One region of the Neomoorella thermoacetica genome, then DNA from elsewhere that is predicted to be linked to it. Evidence: riboswitches for the same ligand, from Rfam matches in the RefSeq annotation. Region 1 holds a riboswitch; each other region holds the start of a gene.
What was found. A riboswitch is a leader RNA that binds a small molecule or an ion and turns the genes downstream of it on or off. The one in region 1 is predicted to bind cyclic di-GMP.

Region 1 (6,187 bases):
GACTCCGACCAGGCGAAAGGCGGCTACCAATCGCCGCGGTAGCCGCAGCCGACCCGGTAACTGCAGCCACCGCTTCTTCCCGGCCGGGCCGGGGAGAAATAAAAGGTGCCGGGGTGTTTTCCCGGCAGTTTTTTCCCCGGCAGAGGCGTGTCACCGGCACCCTGGCGGCGGCTTTAACCTTTTCCGTCAGCTGCCTGGTAAAATCGTCCAGGCTATCGCCCGGTGCCGGCTTGGGGATAAAATCGACGGCGCCCAGTTCAAGTGCTTTGATGGTCACCGCCGCCCCGGCCGCCGTATGGGACGATAGCATAATAACCGCCACGGGGTTCCCGGCCATGAGGGCCGTCAGCGTCGTCAGCCCGTCCATGACCGGCATTTCCTGGTCCAGGGTCACGACCCGGGGCTGCAGGGAGGCGACCTTCTCCAGGGCTTCCCTGCCGTTGCGGGCATAACCCACCACCTGAATGTCTGGGTCGGCCTGCAAGATATCTGTTACCAGCCGGCGGCTGAAGGCGGAATCGTCAACGACCAGGACCCTAACTGGCCAGTTCACGGTCCGCCTCCTCCCCCACGAAGTTCATCAGGCTGCGCACGTCGAGAATAAGGGCTACGCTGCCATCGCCCATGATGGTGGCGCCGGCGATCCCCGGTATCTTACCTATAAAGTTCCCCAGGGATTTAATAACGATCTCCTGTTCGCCGATGAGGTCATCGACGATAAAGCCGACCTGTTTCTCGGCCAGACCGACGATGACGACGGCATAAGTATCCGCCGCCGGGATCGGTGTTCCCAGCCCCAGGGCCTGGCCGAGGTAGATGAGGGGCAGCACCCGGCCGCGGACCACGACCACCTGCTGACGATGGACGTGCTGAATGCTGTCGGGAGTAACATCGATGATCTCGACCACGTTGGCCAGGGGGAAGGCATAGACCCGGCCATCCACGTGAACCAGGAGGGAACGGTTGATGGCCAGGGTAAGGGGCAGCTTGATGGTAAAGCAAGTTCCTTTACCGGGGGTGGTGCGGATGTCGATGGTGCCGTTGATCTTTTCAATATGGTTGCGAACGATATCCATACCCACACCCCGGCCGGAGACGTCAGTCACTTTATCGGAGGTCGAGAGACCCGGCAGGAAAATGAGGTCCAGGGCCTCCCGCCGGCTCAGCCGCGCCGCCGACTCGGGGCTGATAAGACCCCTGGCGATGGCTTTAGCCTTGATCTTCTCTGCATCCATACCGGCACCGTCGTCTTCCACGGTAATGACGATCTGGTTCTCCTGGTGAAAAGCCTTCAGGCGTACCGTGCCATGGCGGGGTTTACCCTGGCGAAGCCGGACCTCCGGTTCTTCGATACCGTGGTCGATGGCGTTACGTAAGAGGTGGATAAGGGGATCGCCGATCTCCTCGATGACCGTGCGGTCCAGTTCCGTTTCCCGGCCTTCGATGATAAAATCGATCTCCTTGCCGGCCTTGCGGGCCAGATCCCGGACCATGCGGGGGAAGCGGTTGAAGACCTGGTCGATGGGGAACATGCGCGCCTTCATGATCTCCTCCTGGAGGTCGGAAGTAATGCGACCGATGTGCAAAGAGACCTCCTCTAATGTCTCCAGGAGCTCCTCGTTGCCCAGGCGGTTCTTGAGACCGTTGCCCACCTCGGTCAGGCGAGTGCGGTCGATGACCAGTTCTCCCACCAGGTTCATGAGGTTCTCCAGGCGCTGGACATCCACCCGCACCGTCTGGTTGACGTGATGCTCGCCTGCAGGAGCAGTTGTACCATTCTTCCCGCCGGCAGCTTCCACCCCAGGCTTGCCGGGGGCCGTCCCTGCCCTTGCCGCCGCAGGCTGGTCCTCCTCCAGGACAATGGGCCGCACCAGGACGTCTTTGATCTCCGACACCGACTTGACCACGTTGGCCAGGGTATCAGCGTCCTCCCGGCTGACAAAGGCCAGGGTGAAGGTGTCGTCAAACTTCTCCGCCTCCAGATCCTGGGTATGGGGCACGCTCTTGATGATTTCCCCCAGCTCCTTCAGGTTGTTAAAAACCAGGTAGGCCCGGGCCGATTTCATCTGGCAGCCGGCTTCCAGCTGCACCCGGATCTCGTAGGCGCGAAAGCCCTTCACTTCCGCTGCCCGGATGACGTTCTGCTCAATGTCGTCAAGGGTCAATTCTGCATTAGCAACAGCTTTGTTTGCCACCGGGGCGGCCGGGCCGGCCAGGACGGCTTCCAGGCGAGCAACTACCTCGTTCACGTCGCCTTCTTCACCCTTGCCGGCGGCGATGCTGTCCTTTAAAGCCCGCAATGTATCAACACTGGCCAGGAGGATGTCGATAATCTCCCGGGAAACGGCGAGCTTCCCCTGGCGCAAGCTATCCAGGACGCTTTCCATGCGGTGGGTAAGGGTAGCCAGGCGATTAAAACCCATGGAGGCCGAGGAGCCCTTCAGGGTATGGGCCGCCCGGAAGATGGTATTTAACAGTTCCTGATCGTCCGGTGTCTGCTCCAGCTGGACAACGGCCTCGTCCAGTTGCTGGAGCTGTTCCTCGGCCTCATCCAGGAAGATGCCCAGGTACTGGGACATATCCAGGTCGCTCATCTGGTCTCCACCCCGGCAGCTACTTCTCGCTGCAGTTCACGTTGCTCGCTCTCCTGCAACACCCGATCCAGATCCAGGAGGATAATCAGCCTGTCGTTCCACTTGCCAACGCCCTTTAAATAGGCGACATCGATACCGCTGATCATGGGCGGCGGCGGTTCGATGCTCGTAGTCGGGAGGCGCAGGACCTCGGAAACCGAGTCGACGATCATGCCTACTGTTACCTGACCCAGCTCGACGACCATGATGCGGGTATTGTTCGTAGTCTCGGCGGCCGGCAGGTGAAAACGCTTATGCATGTCGAGGATGGGGATAATCCGGCCGCGCAGGTTGATAACCCCTTCCACAAAGGCCGGAGTCCTCGGGATCGCGGTGATACTCTGCATGCGGATGATCTCTTGCACGTGGTTGATATCGACGCCGTAGGTCTCGCCGGCCAGCTGGAAGACCACCAGCTGGATTTCCGGAGCCGTATCGGTTGCCATATGCATTCCACCTTTCTAACAGGAGATTCTGCGCCCGGGGCCGGATTCCTCCGTGGCAGGCATAATTTTCCTCCCGGAAGTTCAAGCTAAAAGACGAAAAAACTAATCTAACCTGATGGGCAGGTTGCCGGCAGGCGCCCCTGGATAAACCGCTCCTGCAGGGAACCAGCCCTGCCATGCAGGAAGGGATAAGAAATGCCTAAAGTGAATTGCCGGGTGGCCAACTGCATCTACTGGCAGGACGGCGACTGCGAAGCTCAAAAGATTACCATCGCCGTCCAGGGGACGCCGAATACCTCCAGCGCCGTCAACGACCGCTCCACTGAGTGCGAAACCTTCCAGGCCCGGGCTTAAATGTTGATGAAGCCGGGGCCGGCGGCCCGCCTCCGCAGCGGGTTCGGCCCCGGCGGGACTTCCGTGCCCATCCTATCGGTGGCGCCGGGAACGCGTACCCCATGGTAAACGCCAGGAGGTTTCACTCTCCCAGGCTACAGGGCAAACGACTCGCTCCAGGGGCGTACGCGCCATATTAACGCTTCCTTCTCCCGGGCTAAAGTTTAAACCTGGCCACAGCCTCCTCCAGGTTACTGGCGGCGGCTGCCAGTTGCCGGGCCGCCTGGCTGATCTGATCCACGGCCGCTGATTGCTCTTCCGTGGAGGCCGAAACCTGCTGGGTGCTGGCGGCGGCTTCTTCGATGCCGGCGGCAATGCTCTCTACTCGTTCCTTGACCTGGCGGGAACCGGCGTACATGTCTTCCGCCTTTTCGGCCACGTTTTTAATCTTGCCTACCAGGGTATGGATGGCCTGGTCGATGGCGCTGAAGGCTTTGCCGGTGCGGGCCACCACCTCGGTACCCTGCTGGACGTCCCGGGAACCCTCGGCCATACTGGCGACCACTTGTTCAGTCTCCCGCTAGATCTCCTGGACCAGCTCCACGATCTGCTTGGTAGCCCCGGCTGATTGCTCGGCCAGTTTACGTACCTCTTCGGCGACCACGGCGAAACCCCGTCCTTGCTCGCCGGCCCGGGCCGCCTCAATGGCGGCGTTGAGGGCCAGGAGGTTGGTCTGCTCGGCGATGCCGGAGATGACGCCGACAATCTGGCCGATTTGCTGGGAACGGTTGCCCAGTTCCTCGACGGCGCGGGCCATGCGCTCCATACGCTGGGATATGGCCGCCATCTGATCCGTGGCCTCGGCCACGGCTCTGGCCCCTTCGGCGGCCCTGGCCGCCACCTGATCGGAAGCAGCAGCCATATCCTCGGTGTCGCGGTGGACCTCCTCTACCTTGGCCGCCTGGCCGTCGGTGGCTGTCGCCGTCTCGCTGACCTGCTGGGCCTGGTCTTCGGCCCCTTTGGCCATTTCCTGAACGGTGGCGGCTACCTGGCGGACGGCATCTCCTACTTCCTGGGACATCCGGACCAGGTCCTGGCTGGCGGAAGCCACCTGGCCGGTCATGTCGCGCACGCGGCTGATGAGCTGGCGCAGGTTTTCGCCCATGGTATTGAAGGCCGCAGCCAGCTTGCCGACCTCGTCTTTACTGGTGATATGAAGGGGTTCGGCCGTGAGGTCCCCCTCGGCCACCCGGGCGGCATAGGCCGCCACCTGGCCCAGGGAACGGCCCACCATGCGGTTGATAAACCAGGCGATCGCCAGGCCCAGGAGCAGGGACAGGATTAATCCAGAGAGCAGGGTGGCCCGGGCGTTCCGGACGGCGGCAGCCAGTTGTTCTTCCGCCGCGGCGGTTTCTTCGCTTATACCCTTGTTCATATGGGTACCGATGTTATTGATGTTATCCAGGGAGGCCCCCATCTGGAAGCTCAGGATGGGCAGGGCCGCCATGCGGTCACTCTGGCTGGTGTTCAAGATGCTGTTTTTGAAGGTGTCAGTAAAACTCTTGGCAGCCTGCGCCATGGCCGTCAGGTAGCCGGCCGTCTGGCTGTCGAGTTGTTGCCCTTCTAGCTGGGCGCGGGCGGTATCAAAGCGCTTCATGGCGTCGTCAAAGCCCAAGGCGTGGGTCTGGGAACCATTGATTATGTAATCGGTAGCCCGCCGGTAAGCGTCCCAGATGGAACTGGTCATCTCGTTATAGAGCATGCCCTGGTTGTACATGATAGTTACCCTGTTGGTAAGGGCGGCTACCTGCAAGAGGTTAAAATTGACGTAAATGACCACCGCGACAAAAATGGCGATGACCAGGCAGAACCCGGTCGCCAGCCTGACCCCCAGGCTCAAGCGGCTGAAGAAACCGCCCGTCTTCCCTCCGGCCCGGGCCTTCTTTTGAGCCCGGGGGTCCGGCCCTTCTACCTGCAGTCCCTTTTTTTTAAATAGTTTAAACCTCATAAGAACCCTCCTCCTGCCTGGACAAAATTTAAAAGGCTACCCCCTGGGTAGCCCCGTTCCACCCGTGGTAACTGGCTGTCATGGCCCGTGAAGGCTGTAGACCCTCTAGTTTTGCGCCCCTGCCTTTCAGCAGGTTTGCCCTTTCGGGGAATTTTTCCTTTTTTCGCCCTTATTATACCGCAGGAGAGGAAGAATATGCAAGATATACCAGGAGAGAAATTGCCGGCGGGCGGTAAGGCTATTTGCAGGAGGGGCCCCCAGGGGGCCGACGCCCCAACCAGCGAACAATGTAAATGAAGGTTGGGGCAAGGTGCGGGGGTTCACTACGGGGAGCCGCATGAGGGCCGGTAGAGACGCCGGGTCTTAGGGGATTTTACCGGCGGCAATAAGTTCCGATACGGTCACTATTTCATAGCCCCGGTCACGGAGTTCTTTAATGAGTATCGGCAGGGCGACCAGGGTACCGGGGTGGGCCTCATGGAGAAGGATAATGCTGCCGTCGCGGACATTGGCCATAACCCGCTGGATGATCGCCTGGGGGCCGGGATTGGACCAGTCCCGGGGATCGACGCTCCAGGTGACGGTCTTCTCACCCACGTCCCCGGCCGCAGCCAGGAGGTTAGGCCCCATAGCGCCATAGGGAGGCCGGAAATACTTGACCTTCTGGCCCGTAATGGCGGCCAGGGCGCTGGCGGTCTGGCTTAAGTCCTCCCGAGCCGCTTCCCGGGAAACCATGCTCAGGTTGGCATGACGCCAGGAGTGGCTGG
Region 2 (6,187 bases), 220 kb from region 1:
GGAAGGCAGGAAATAGACATTACCAGCTTAATTTCCAGCATATAATATTCAGTACTTGGTGTTTAGAAAGAAGAAGCACCTCGATAAGGAGTTGAAGGCGGTGTTTCCCGTCCAACCGGTAGGGGTTTTTGATTCCGGAGTCGGCGGCTTGACAGTAGCCCGGGAGATTACCCGGCAACTGCCTGCCGAGACGATAATTTATTTCGGCGATACGGCCCACGTACCTTACGGTTCGCGGCCGGTAGACGAGTTAATCCATTTTGCCGATACTATAGTCGGCTTTTTAATTGCCCGGGGGGCAAAGGCCATTGTTGACGCCTGCAATACTACTTCAGCCGTGGCCCTGCCTTACTTGCAACAGAAGTACTCTATCCCCATCATCGGGGTCATTGAGCCCGGCGTCGAAGCCGCCCTGCAGGCGACTAAAAACGGGCGGATCGGCGTTATAGCCACGGAAGCTACCATCGCCAGCGACGCCCACAGGCGAGCCCTGCTGAGCCGGGGAAAGGAGGTCCAGGTCTTTACCCGGGCCTGTCCCCCCTTCGTACCCCTGGTGGAAGCCGGTATAGTTGCCGGTCCCCGGGTCGAAGGGGTGGTGGCCGAATGCCTGGAATCCCTTTTGCAAGCCGGTATTGATACCCTGATCCTGGGCTGTACCCATTACCCTTTTCTGGCGCCGGTCATCCAGGACCTGGCCGGTCCCGGAGTTACTCTGGTAGACCCGGCGGCGGCCACGGTACGGGAGCTGAAATCTGTCCTGGCAGCCGGCGGTGGCCTGCGGGGACCCCACGGTTCCCGGGCCCATGAATTCTATGTCAGCGGCGACCCACGTTCATTTAACGAAGTGGGTTTTAAACTGATCGGATGGCTGGAACTGGCCAGAACCAGGAAACTTGCCTTAGACTTTAGGGAAAAAGGTACCCCCGGGTAAGAACGAAGGAGGCCTGGAGCTTTGCTACGAGCAAATGGTCGCGGTTTGCGGGAATTGCGCCCGGTGACCATTGAACGCCATTATCTCAAATATGCCGAGGGTTCGGCCTTAATCACCGTAGGTGACACCCGGGTGATCTGCAGTGCAACGGTGGAAGAAAAGGTTCCTCCTTTTTTAAAAAACACCGGCAAGGGCTGGATTACGGCGGAGTATTCCCTGCTGCCCCGGTCCACCAAGGAGCGGACCATACGCGAAGTCACCCGTGGCAGGCTCACGGGCCGGACCCAGGAGATCCAACGGCTAATAGGACGGTCGTTACGCAGCGTGGTCGACATGTCCCTCCTCGGGGAGAGGACCATCTGGCTGGACTGCGATGTCCTTCAGGCTGACGGCGGTACGCGCACAGCCGCCATTACCGGTAGTTTCGTGGCCCTGGCTGAAGCTTTGGCCGGCCTGGTGGCGGCCGGGGGAGTGCCGGCCATGCCCCTTAAGGATTTCCTGGCGGCAGTCAGCGTCGGCCTGGTGGACGACGAGCTTATCCTGGACCTGGATTTCCAGGAGGACTCCCACGCCGGGGTGGACATGAATGTCGTCATGACTGGTTCCGGCCAGCTGGTGGAGGTCCAGGGAACGGCCGAAGGCCGACCCTTTACCCGGGAACAGCTCACAGCCATGCTGGATCTGGCCGGAGAAGGTATAGAGAGCCTGATTGCCATCCAAAAGCAGGTTCTTGGTGATATTGCCAGCCGGGTGGGGACAGGCAATGATAAATAAACTGGTTTTAGCTACCAAAAATGCGGGTAAAGCCAGGGAGTTCCGGGAGCTTTTGCAGGACCTGGGGGTGGAAATCGAGACCTTGCTCGATTTCCCCGGGTTCAACCTGCCGCCAGAGACAGGCAGCACCTTTGTCGACAATGCCCTTTTCAAAGCCCGGCTGACCGCCAGCATGACTGGCTTACCGGCCCTGGGCGACGATTCCGGCCTGGAAGTTGACTTTTTAGAGGGTGCGCCGGGAGTTTATTCGGCCCGTTTTGCCGGTGAACCCACCGATGACCGGCGCAACAACGCCAAATTACTCCAACTCATGGAGGGAGTGCCCTGGGAGAGAAGGACGGCTCGCTTCCGTTGTGTGCTGGCCCTGGTTACTGAGGATGGCGATACCCACCTGGCAGAGGGCACCCTGGAAGGGCTGATTGCAACGGAACCCCGGGGCCACCAGGGATTCGGCTATGACCCCCTGTTTTACTTGCCAGAGTATGACCTGACCCTGGCCGAGCTGGGGGGTGAGGTTAAAAATAAATTGAGCCATCGTGCCCGGGCTGTAAAGAAGATGTGGCCTATCTTGAGGCGGCTCTGGCCGGCAAAATAGCCTCCATGCCGGCCTGCCGCCAGCAAAAAGGGTCTTGCCAGGAGCAGGCCGGTCAATTATAATAAATAATGCTTTTTTCATGGTGGTTCAGCAAAAATTATTTTTGACGGGGAAACGTTTTTGTGGTAAAATAGAATTTGCCTGCGGGTGTAGCTCAATGGTAGAGCTCCAGCCTTCCAAGCTGGCTACGTGGGTTCGATTCCCATCACCCGCTCCAAACAGGCGCCTGTAGCTCAGCTGGATAGAGCAGCGGCCTTCTAAGCCCCGTGCCGCAGGTTCGAATCCTGCCAGGCGCGCCAGAAAAAGACATGGTGGGTGTAGCTCAGTTGGTTAGAGCACCAGGTTGTGGCCCTGGGGGTCGTGGGTTCGAGTCCCATCTCCCACCCCATTTTATTTATATTGGGGCGTAGCCAAGCGGTAAGGCAACGGACTTTGGATCCGTCATTCCGCTGGTTCGAATCCAGCCGCCCCAGCCAATAGCGTGAGCCATTAGCTCAGCAGGTAGAGCACCTGACTTTTAATCAGGGTGTCCGGGGTTCGACTCCCCGATGGCTCACCATTTTTTTGCGGGCGTGGCGGAATGGCAGACGCGCCAGACTTAGGATCTGGTGGGGTTAACCCGTGGAGGTTCAAGTCCTCTCGCCCGCACCAAATATAGATATTTCAAGGTTTTCCGGGTTTGAAGCCCGGATTTTTTTGCTGTATCACTGGAAAGGGAAAAGGAGGGGCGCTCAAAAGAATCGGCCGGCAGCGAAGAGCGGAACGCGGCTATGGAAAAAATCGCCGCTTTCGGCTGGCGGGGTGACCATCCTGGTGCAAGAATTGCAGCCGATTGCCGCGCGGGTTAAATATAGAATTTTTAGCCTAATCCGGCTAACTGCCGCATTTTTCATGAAGGGATGGACATGGTAGGCGCTACATGCATGCTGTTTCTTTAAATTCAACGGCCTCAACTACTACTACCGGTTTTTTCAGTCTTTTGGCTTTGGTTGAAGCCAGGCTGGCCATATTGACCAGGTTTTTGACGATATAGCTGCTGTCTTTACCACATTCGCGTATTTTTGAGCGACGGCCTCCGGCTACGCCAGCAGAGATGGTGACCTTTATTTTACCGGGCCAATTTTCGTTGGCGAAGGCCGTGACAATTTGCCGGGCTAATTTTTCTGCTGCAGCCAGGGACCTGGTGGTAACAATAGCAAATTCATCGCCGGCATAGCGGCACAGGGTATCCTCATTCATGTTAATTAAATTTTTTAAGATTATAGTGGCCTGGCGCAGGACATTGTCACCATAAATATGGCCGTATTCTTTATTAATACCCCCAAAGTTATCCAAATCCAGAAAGATTATTGCTATCTCCTGGCCTCGTCTTAATAACTCCAGGGCTTTTTCATAAAAGATTTCGGCTTTGTTTAAACCCGTAAGGCTATCGGTATATTTGCCCAATTCCAGCATGATCTGGGCGTAGGTAATTATACCAACAATGTTGCTTTCCGAGGTAACTACCAGACGCTCAATCTTATTCTTGACCATTAATTTTTGTGCTTCTGTCAGGGAAGCTGTTGGTGATATGGTGATCACTTTTCTCGTCATGGCATCGGCAACCAGCCGGTTTGGGTGAAACCTCCTGACATCCCTGGAAGTGATAATGCCTACCAGTTTTCCCTCTTCTACTACCGGGAGGCTGCCTATACCATAGCGTTCTATAATAGCGGCCGCCCGACCGACGCTTGCTAACGGGTCAATTGTATAAAGCTTCTCGCTTATAAGGCTTTTTACCGTGGGCACTACAAATCCACCGTCCTGCTGACCTGGATGGTAATATTTATCTGGGCCTTAAGCACCATTTTATCGTCGGCGATGCGGTTACTTTCTTCGATTACTACTGGGAGAAGCTTTTCTTTAGGGAGAAGCCTTAATAAAGATTTTTTTACTACTACGGCTTCGAAAGTCTCATGGTTTAGGCGTACTATCTCATATTGTTCCGGCGAAACTGCATCTACCATACGCCTTACGGCTTCGGGACCGATAGGTGCTTTTTTACCAACGAACAAGATGTCCTGCATGGGGGGGATTTCAAATTCAGATAATTTTATGTTTACATCGGCTTTACGTAGCGGTTCTCGCGAGGAGGAAGTTTCCTGGGCCATAAAAAGCGGTCCTCCTTTCTTGCCTAAACACACATCATTTATTATACCCTTTTTTACTAAATTTGCCCATGGGGTTTGATATTAATTTTTCAAAGTCAACCACCCTGACAGTTAAAAAATAGTTAAAAGTGACGATAAATATTTGTGAAAACCGCTAAAGGCGAACCTGACCGAAAGGCGGGGGCGCAAAGCCACGGGCCTAAAGCCTCAACAGGCCATGGCAGCCGGGTTGCCGGATAAGCCAATTTGAATATTGCTGGCAATTAGGGGCAACTACGGTTTTTGCGGGTTGTCTTAAAATTTTATAGGGGGTATGCAGGATGAAGTACAAAAAATTAATCAGTATGCTGGCCATAGCGAGCCTGCTTCTGCCGGCGGGGATGGCTTATGCCCGCCCGGGCAATGGTAACAGTGACCATGGGGCCGGTAAGTATGTAATGGCGTCGGGAACGGGGAATAATCATGAAGAAGATAGTCAATTAGGAGATGAATTGAAAGATCAAGAAAGGGGAGAACAAGGAGAAGCAAACATTGAAGAAGAAAATGGATTAAACGAACAGGAACGGGAAGCCAAGGGAGAATCCCAGGAAAATGATTCTCACCATTCTGAGCAACAGTTGAAAAAAGAGGTGCGGCAAAGGGAAGAAATCCAGGTACGTGAAGAAGCCCAACACGCTGGATTGGAAAAATTCCAGGGCCGAATCCGGGTTAAAAATAAAGAAATTAATTTTGATGTGCCGCCAGTGATTAAAGCCGGCCGCACCCTGATCCCTGTCAGAGCGGTTACGGAAGGTCTGGGCGCAACTGTTAACTGGGATGAGGCAACAAATGCCGTGACTATAGCCAAAAATGGAGTTACGGTAGTACTTATCCCCGGCAGCGCGGAAGTAACCGTTAATGGCACAAAAATAAATTTGGATGTGCCAGCTCTATTAATCAGCAACCGTACTTTTGTGCCCTTGAGGTTCTTGAGTGAAGTATTTAAAGAAAAAGTAAATTATAATGACGCCACTGGCGACATTGATGTTGAAGAAGGCGAGGGAGAGGCGACCTCCACGACTCCGGCAACGTCACCGAGCACCAGCCCGACTGCTACAGAAGTTCCAGCAGGTACGGACACTGTGTCCACAGCCGGCAACACAGCCAGCACTACCACGACCTCTCCTCCTTCCATCCCTGCGCCAACTACAACTACCTCCTCAATACCTGCCGCTTAAGTGGTAACCAAAACCCTGCTCTAAAAAGCAGGGTTTTTTACCGAAGATAGGCTAGCCGCGGCCCACACACCCACCGGGGCAGGCTATGATTTCTACATAAAGTTAAATTGCTTGCCGGTGTAAAATTAATTTAATTTTAAAGGTGGCTTAATACGTTTATAACGACCGCGTGCTATCATAAACCTTGAGCAAAGCCCTCTGACCTCCTTTAAAATATATACCCTACCACACCCGGATATATCCGGGATTTTTTTTACAGGGATAAATAGAGACATTGGCGCAGCTGTTGAGGTTACGGAGGAAACGGCGGCCATGATTGATGAGCAGGCAGGTATCGGTCGGGCGGCCCGGGAGTTTTTTGTCGCTATAGCGACGGCGGTAGGTGATATACGGCAGGAAAATGGCCGCCAGTGTGGAATAGAATCACTCTAGCAAAAGGTTAATACCCAAGGGATGGGGTTCCCTTTAAATCTGCGCTGGTGCAGTGATGACCCCTACGCGGGGGGGTAAAGTTTCCCCG
Region 3 (6,187 bases), 760 kb from region 1:
CAATTTAGCCTGGACGAAGTTCGCCTCCTGGCCCCATGCCGGCCGGGCAAGGCCGTGTGTGTTGGTCTGAATTACCGCAACCATATTACCGAGATGAGCGAAAAGCTACCGGAGGAACCGGTGATCTTTATAAAACCGTCCACCAGCGTCATCGGCCCCGGGGAGACGATTATTTACTGGCCTATGGTGGGCCGCCTGGATTATGAAGCCGAACTGGCGGTGGTCATCGGCCGCGAGGCCCATAACGTCGAGGAAAGAGAGGCGGCAGACTATATTTTTGGCTACACCATAGCCAACGATGTCACGGCCCGGGACCTGCAGCAGAAGGACGGCCAGTGGACCAGGGCCAAGGGTTTCGACACCTTTCTGCCCTGCGGTCCCTGGATTGTCCGGGGTATCGACGCCGGCGACCTTCGGGTCCAGGCCTTCCTGAACGGAGAATTGAAGCAGGACGGGCGTACTTCCCAGTTGATTTTCCCGGTACCCAGGCTGGTCAGTTTTATCTCTCGGGTGATGACCCTCCACCCGGGGGACCTGATCCTTACCGGCACCCCTGCAGGTGTGGGCCCTATGCAGGTGGGCGATACCATTGAAATCAGGGTGGAGAACATCGGCAGCCTGGTCAATAGGGTCGCCGCACCGGTGATATAACTGGACTATGGTACGGAGTGGTCTGAGTTACCCCGGTTTTGAGTACTGAACAGGAACTCATCAGCGCCTTGCTGGCTTTAAGTGCCGGGGAAAGGTGCCCCTGGTCCGGCTGCGGGGCCAGTGGGTGGAGCTGTGCCCCGAAGAGTTGGAGTCCCTGTCCCGGTTCTGGCGCGAAGGTGCCTCAACGGGGGTCGTCACGGCGAAGGAAGCCCTGAGACTCGGACTGGCCGGAGGCCAGGTGCCGGGCCGGGAGCCCGGACGGCGGCCTCCCGGGTGTCCCCGGCCTGCCGGTTCTCCGGGTGGAAGCTGAGGGGGAGTTGGGGTCCCTGCTGCAAAAGCTCCGGGACAACCATCCTTCCTTGTTTTTCGCCTGCGGGGCCGGGGGAAAGAAGAGTTAATTACCGCCCTGCGGGAGAAACGGGCCGCCCTTGCCGGCGGAAGCGCGACGGCGGCTGCTGCCGGAGGCGGGGAAGAAACGGCTGCCGGGGGCGAGGAGCTTTTGCCGGTGCTTCCCCGGGACCCGGGCGAATTCTGGCGGGCGGGCCCGGAGCTGGCCCTTTTCCAGGTCAATATCGCACCTCCAGCCATACCCCGGGCTGTTTTAAAACGCCTGGGCCCGCCACCCCTTGGTCCTTATGCCCGGGAGTTTCAGCAGCTGCTGGCCAGCTACTATCAGGAGATCTCCTGCCGGGCCTACGAACTGGCTAATGCCGGGGACGGCCAGGAAGGGCCGGAGACCGGGTCCTAGCTGGCAGTTGAAAAATCCTTTACAAAAGCCCGGGCGGGATAAATAATAAAGCTAGCAATATTTCTGGAGGGATTTAAGATGCAACTTGCCCAGCGGGCTGCCGGTATCAGTCCTTCACCCACCCTGGCCATTGACGCCCAGGCCAAAGCCATGAAGGCTAAAGGGGTGAAGGTAATAAACTTCAGCGCCGGCGAGCCTGATTTCGGTACACCGGAGCATATCAAACAGGCAGCCATCGACGCCCTGGCAGCCGGCTTTACCCGTTACACGCCGGTAGCCGGGATTCCTGAACTGCGCCAGGCAATATGCGCCAGCCTGGCTGCCCGGGGAGTGACCTATGAACCGGCAGATATCGTCGTCTCCTGCGGCGCCAAGCATTCCCTCTATAATGCCATGCAGGTTTTACTTAACGCTGGTGATGAGGTGATCCTTAGCGCCCCCTACTGGGTAAGCTATTACGAACAGGTTAAACTCGCCGGCGGTGTCCCGGTGGTAGTCACCACCGGCCCCGACACCGGCTTTAAGTTGACGCCAGGGTTGCTGGAAGCGGCCATTACCCCGCGGACAAGGCTTTTAATCCTCAATTCGCCATGTAACCCAACCGGCGCTGTCTACAGCCGGGAGGAACTGGCAGCCCTGGCTGAAGTAATTGTTGCCCGGGACCTGATAGTCATTTCCGATGAAATTTATGCCGCCCTCCTCTACGACGGCCTGACCCACACCAGCATCGCCTCCCTGGCGCCGGAGGTAAAAGAACGGACCATCCTCATTGACGGGGTGTCCAAGACCTACGCCATGACCGGCTGGCGGATTGGCTATGCCGCTGCGCCGCGGCCCGTGGCCAAAGCCATGACGGATCTCCAGAGCCACTCGACTTCCAATCCCACCTCCATCGCCCAGAAGGCGGCCGTGGCTGCCCTGACCGGCAGCCAGGAAGCCGTGGAAATGATGCGTCGCGAGTTTGAACAACGCCGCAACCGCATCCTGGCGGGCCTGCGGGAGTTACCGGGCATCGAATGCAACCAGCCCGGCGGTGCTTTCTACGTTTTCCCCTATATCGGCAAGTTGTTCGGCCGCAAATTCCGGGGTCGGGTCCTGGGCAACTCCACCGATGTCGCTACAGCCCTGCTGAATGAATTCCAGGTGGCAGTGGTACCGGGCGTCGCCTTCGGCGCCGAACCTTACCTGCGCCTCTCCTATGCCACCTCCATGGACCAGATCGAAGCCGGCCTGGAAAGACTCCGGGCCTTTGTAACCGAACTGGAATAGTTGTGCCGATCCTGGCCGGCCCGGGGCGCCCGGGCTTTTCTTTTTGCCGTATTGCCACCCGGCCGGATGGAGATACTAGGGAAAAGCCTGAGGTGAGAGCCATGCGGCCCCTGTGGAAAGGCGCCATCAGCTTCGGCCTGGTCAATGTGCCGGTGAAGCTCTACCCGGCCACCGAGAGCAACGACCTCAAGTTCAATTACCTGCATACCCGTTGCAAAACACCCATCCAGTACCGGAAGTACTGCCCCTACTGCCAGGTGGAGGTACCGCCGGAGGAGATAGCACGCGGCTATGAATACGAAAAGGGCAAGTATGTAATCTTGCGGGAGGAAGACCTGGAGGCTATTCCCGCCGAAAAAACCAGGAGCATTAACATCATGGACTTCGTCGACCTGGAGGAAATCGACCCTATCTACTTCTCCCGCTCTTACTACCTGGCCCCGGCCGACATGGGCCAGAAGCCTTATCTCCTCTTGAAAAAGGCTATGGAGGAGACGGGCAAGGTGGCCGTCGCCCGGGTAACTATCCGGAGCCGGGAATCCCTGGCGACGGTCAGGGTCTATGGCCCGGCCTTGGTAATGAGCACCATGTTTTACCCCCGGGAGGTAAGACCTGTAACCGGGATGCCGGAACTGGACTTCCAGGTGAACCTCCGCGAGAACGAGGTGAAGATGGCTGTTACCCTGATCAAGAGCATGGCAACCAGTTTCCAGCCGGAGAAATATACGGACACCTACCGCCAGGCCCTGCTCCAGGTCATCGAAGCCAAAATCGCCGGGGAAGAAGTAGAGGTTCCGGCCCGGCCGGAGGCCGGCAAAGTAGTCGATCTCATGGAGGCCCTGAAAGCCAGCATCGAACTGGTCAGGCAGGAAAAGGAGAAAGTTGCTGCCGACGTCGAGGACCGCAAGCCCCGCCGCCGGCGCAAAACTTCATGACCACTACCGGAGCCGGCCTGCCCCTGTTCCAGATCAGGCCTATGCTCGCCGTAATCAGCAGGCCCTTCGATTCCCCGGATTTCTTGTATGAAATAAAATGGGACGGCTATCGTTGCCTGGCCTACCTTGAGGGACAAACCCTCCTCCAATCCCGCAACCTCCTGAACATTACACCCACCTTTCCCGAACTGGCCAGCCTCCACCAGCGGGTAAAAGGGCAACCGGCAGTACTGGACGGGGAGATTATCGTCCCCGGGAAGGATGGCAAGCCTTCCTTCAGCCTCCTCCAGGGGAGGGGCCGCCTGGGAGACCCCCTTAAAGTAAGGCAGGCGGCCAGGCGCATGCCGGCCATCTTTGTCGCCTTTGACCTCCTTTATTACCAGGGCGAAAACATTATGCCGGAGCCCCTCCGCTGGCGCAAAGAAAGGCTTCAGGAGGCATTAGCGCCGGGGGAGAACCTGATTGTCTCCAGTTTTATTGAAAACTATGGTATGAAGTTCTATGAGGCCTGTGTTGGCCAGGGGCTGGAAGGAGTGATGGCCAAGGAACTGGACAGCCCTTACCTCCCCGGTAAACGCTCACCCCGATGGCGCAAATTCAGGCACACCCGGGCGGGGGAGTTTATTATTGCCGGCTATGAACCGGGAGCCGGCGGGCGTCTCCTGGGGTCCCTCATCCTGGCGGAATGCCGGGAGGGGCAGCTGGTTTACCGCGGCAAGGTGGGTACAGGCTTTGACCGGCAGGAGGAAAAGAAGTTGCTGGTAGAGTTGCAGCAGCTCCAGCCCGGGCCGCCGCCTTTTAAGGAAAACATCCCGGAGCTAAGGAAGCCCCGGTGGGTGCAACCCCGGCTGGTTTGTACGGTGGAGTACCTGGAGCTGACCCCGGACGGCCGCCTCCGTCACCCCACTTACCGCGGCCTGCGCTGGGATAAGGCTCCATGGGAATGCACCTCGACCTGAAGAAGATTTATTACAAACAAAACCACGGTATTTTTGAATCTTTAAGAACCAATTTAATTATGGAACGTTATTTTAGAATCGTTGCAAATCCTTGAATAACATGTTATAATACTTGTCGCTTGGGTCCATAATTTGTCGATATGTGTAAACTTAACCATCAACAAAGGGCAAACCTGTCGAAAGGCAGGGACGCAAAGCCATGGGCCTAAAGCCCGACAAGGGCTATGGTTGCCAGGTTGCCGGTAGCCGGGGTACTTCTTTTTGCTACCGTAACGGAAAGGAGGGAGCTTCCGGTGCGGAGGCTTTTATTATTTGGTTCTGATACACGACCTGCTAAGGAACCATGCGGGACAATGCCAGATGACAGTCATGATTAATTCGGCTTTAATTACAGTGCATGGCCAGCTTAGCCAAATTATATTCGAGAAGGGAAGACGATTATGAAGCTTAAAATCGCCGATAGTATTAGCAGCCGGTTACTAGCGCTGTTCCTTATTTTATCCTTGATACCAGCCATTATTATCAGCCTGGTTAACTTTTATTTCAGTAAGGCCCAATTTACAGCTAACACCTATTTGACCCTAAGGCAAATTACCACCAGTATGGCCGAAAATGTGAACGATTGGATTAACAGCCGTTTAACGCAAATGGATAAGGATGCAACTGCAAGTGTCCTGCAATCAAATGATAAAGAGCAAATTAGAGCTTTTGTAAAGATGGTAGCTGAGCAGACGGTTGATGCCAATTTAGTTTTTTTTGCCGGGACTAACGGTATGGTAATTCCATCCAGCGGGCCAGAAGTCAATATTAGCGATAGGGATTATTACCAGCAGGCCATCAAAGGCAAGGCCGCTATTTCCAATTTGGTTATCAATAGAAGCACCGGCAAAGAGGGCATAACCATAGCTGTACCGGTTAAAGGGCCCGGGGGGATTATCGGTATACTGGGTACCCATTATGACAGCCAGACACTATTACACCAGATAAACAACAGCAAGTACGGGCGGACGGGTTACGCCTACATGCTCGATAACACGGGCGTGGTCATGGCCCACCCGGATGCTAAAAAAGTTTTGAACGAAAACCTGACGAAAACTGAATCCCAGAGCCTGAACAATGTCGCCCAGAAAATGCTGCAAAATAAAGAAGGAGAAGATGAGTATATCCGCAATGGTGTCCGGAACCTGGTCGCCTATGCCCCGGTTAAAGCAACCGGCTGGGTAGTAGCCATGACGGCCCCCACCAGTGAAGTATACGCCGGGGTCACTGCCATGCAACGTTTTAACATTATCCTTATTACCCTTGCTGCCATCCTCATAGCCCTGCTGGCCTTTTATATCAGCCGAAAGATAGCCAGGCCCATTATCACCCTGGCGGGGCAGGCCGATGTTTTAGCCACAGGCAACCTGCAGGTAGACATTAACACCAACTTCTACGGTGAGCTGGGGACTTTAGGCCGATCGTTAAAGACTATGGTCACCAACCTGCGGTCCATAGTCCAAAAAGTTCAGGATAGCGCCAACCAGATAGCCTCTTCCGCCCAGGAGTTCAGCGCCTCTACGGAGGAAGCTTCCCGGTCGGTGGAGCAGGTGGCCAATGCCATTCAGGATATGGCCCGGGGCGCC

Region 2: it holds a riboswitch for cyclic di-GMP, as region 1 does, so the genes downstream of both, MOTHE_RS02290 (stalk domain-containing protein) here and MOTHE_RS14075 (methyl-accepting chemotaxis protein) in region 1, are expected to answer to the same signal.
Region 3: it holds a riboswitch for cyclic di-GMP, as region 1 does, so the genes downstream of both, MOTHE_RS07180 (methyl-accepting chemotaxis protein) here and MOTHE_RS14075 (methyl-accepting chemotaxis protein) in region 1, are expected to answer to the same signal.

The regions. Positions count from the first base shown of each region.
Region 1 is NZ_CP012369.1:668,471-674,657, reverse strand. It holds gene MOTHE_RS03330 (protein-glutamate methylesterase/protein-glutamine glutaminase) at 1-553, opposite strand, end outside; gene MOTHE_RS03325 (chemotaxis protein CheA) at 537-2,594, opposite strand; gene MOTHE_RS03320 (chemotaxis protein CheW) at 2,591-3,079, opposite strand; gene MOTHE_RS12735 (DUF1540 domain-containing protein) at 3,275-3,433, shown strand; gene MOTHE_RS13435 (DUF5798 family protein) at 3,630-3,977, opposite strand; gene MOTHE_RS14075 (methyl-accepting chemotaxis protein) at 3,993-5,420, opposite strand; cyclic di-GMP riboswitch class I at 5,484-5,570, opposite strand; gene MOTHE_RS03305 (polysaccharide deacetylase family protein) at 5,784-6,187, opposite strand, start outside.
Region 2 is NZ_CP012369.1:452,732-458,918, forward strand. It holds gene murI (glutamate racemase) at 59-931, shown strand; gene rph (ribonuclease PH) at 953-1,705, shown strand; gene MOTHE_RS02245 (XTP/dITP diphosphatase) at 1,695-2,300, shown strand; tRNA gene MOTHE_RS02250 (tRNA-Gly) at 2,444-2,517, shown strand; tRNA gene MOTHE_RS02255 (tRNA-Arg) at 2,523-2,599, shown strand; tRNA gene MOTHE_RS02260 (tRNA-His) at 2,612-2,688, shown strand; tRNA gene MOTHE_RS02265 (tRNA-Gln) at 2,701-2,776, shown strand; tRNA gene MOTHE_RS02270 (tRNA-Lys) at 2,784-2,859, shown strand; tRNA gene MOTHE_RS02275 (tRNA-Leu) at 2,867-2,951, shown strand; gene MOTHE_RS12685 (hypothetical protein) at 2,922-3,212, shown strand; gene MOTHE_RS02280 (CBS domain-containing protein) at 3,216-4,088, opposite strand; gene MOTHE_RS02285 (hypothetical protein) at 4,088-4,450, opposite strand; cyclic di-GMP riboswitch class I at 4,600-4,687, shown strand; gene MOTHE_RS02290 (stalk domain-containing protein) at 4,771-5,667, shown strand.
Region 3 is NZ_CP012369.1:1,429,684-1,435,870, reverse strand. It holds gene MOTHE_RS07210 (fumarylacetoacetate hydrolase family protein) at 1-651, shown strand, start outside; gene MOTHE_RS07205 (SNF2 helicase-associated domain-containing protein) at 746-961, shown strand; gene MOTHE_RS07200 (hypothetical protein) at 1,151-1,399, shown strand; gene MOTHE_RS07195 (pyridoxal phosphate-dependent aminotransferase) at 1,478-2,668, shown strand; gene ku (non-homologous end joining protein Ku) at 2,770-3,603, shown strand; gene ligD (non-homologous end-joining DNA ligase) at 3,600-4,562, shown strand; cyclic di-GMP riboswitch class I at 4,719-4,806, shown strand; gene MOTHE_RS07180 (methyl-accepting chemotaxis protein) at 5,003-6,187, shown strand, end outside.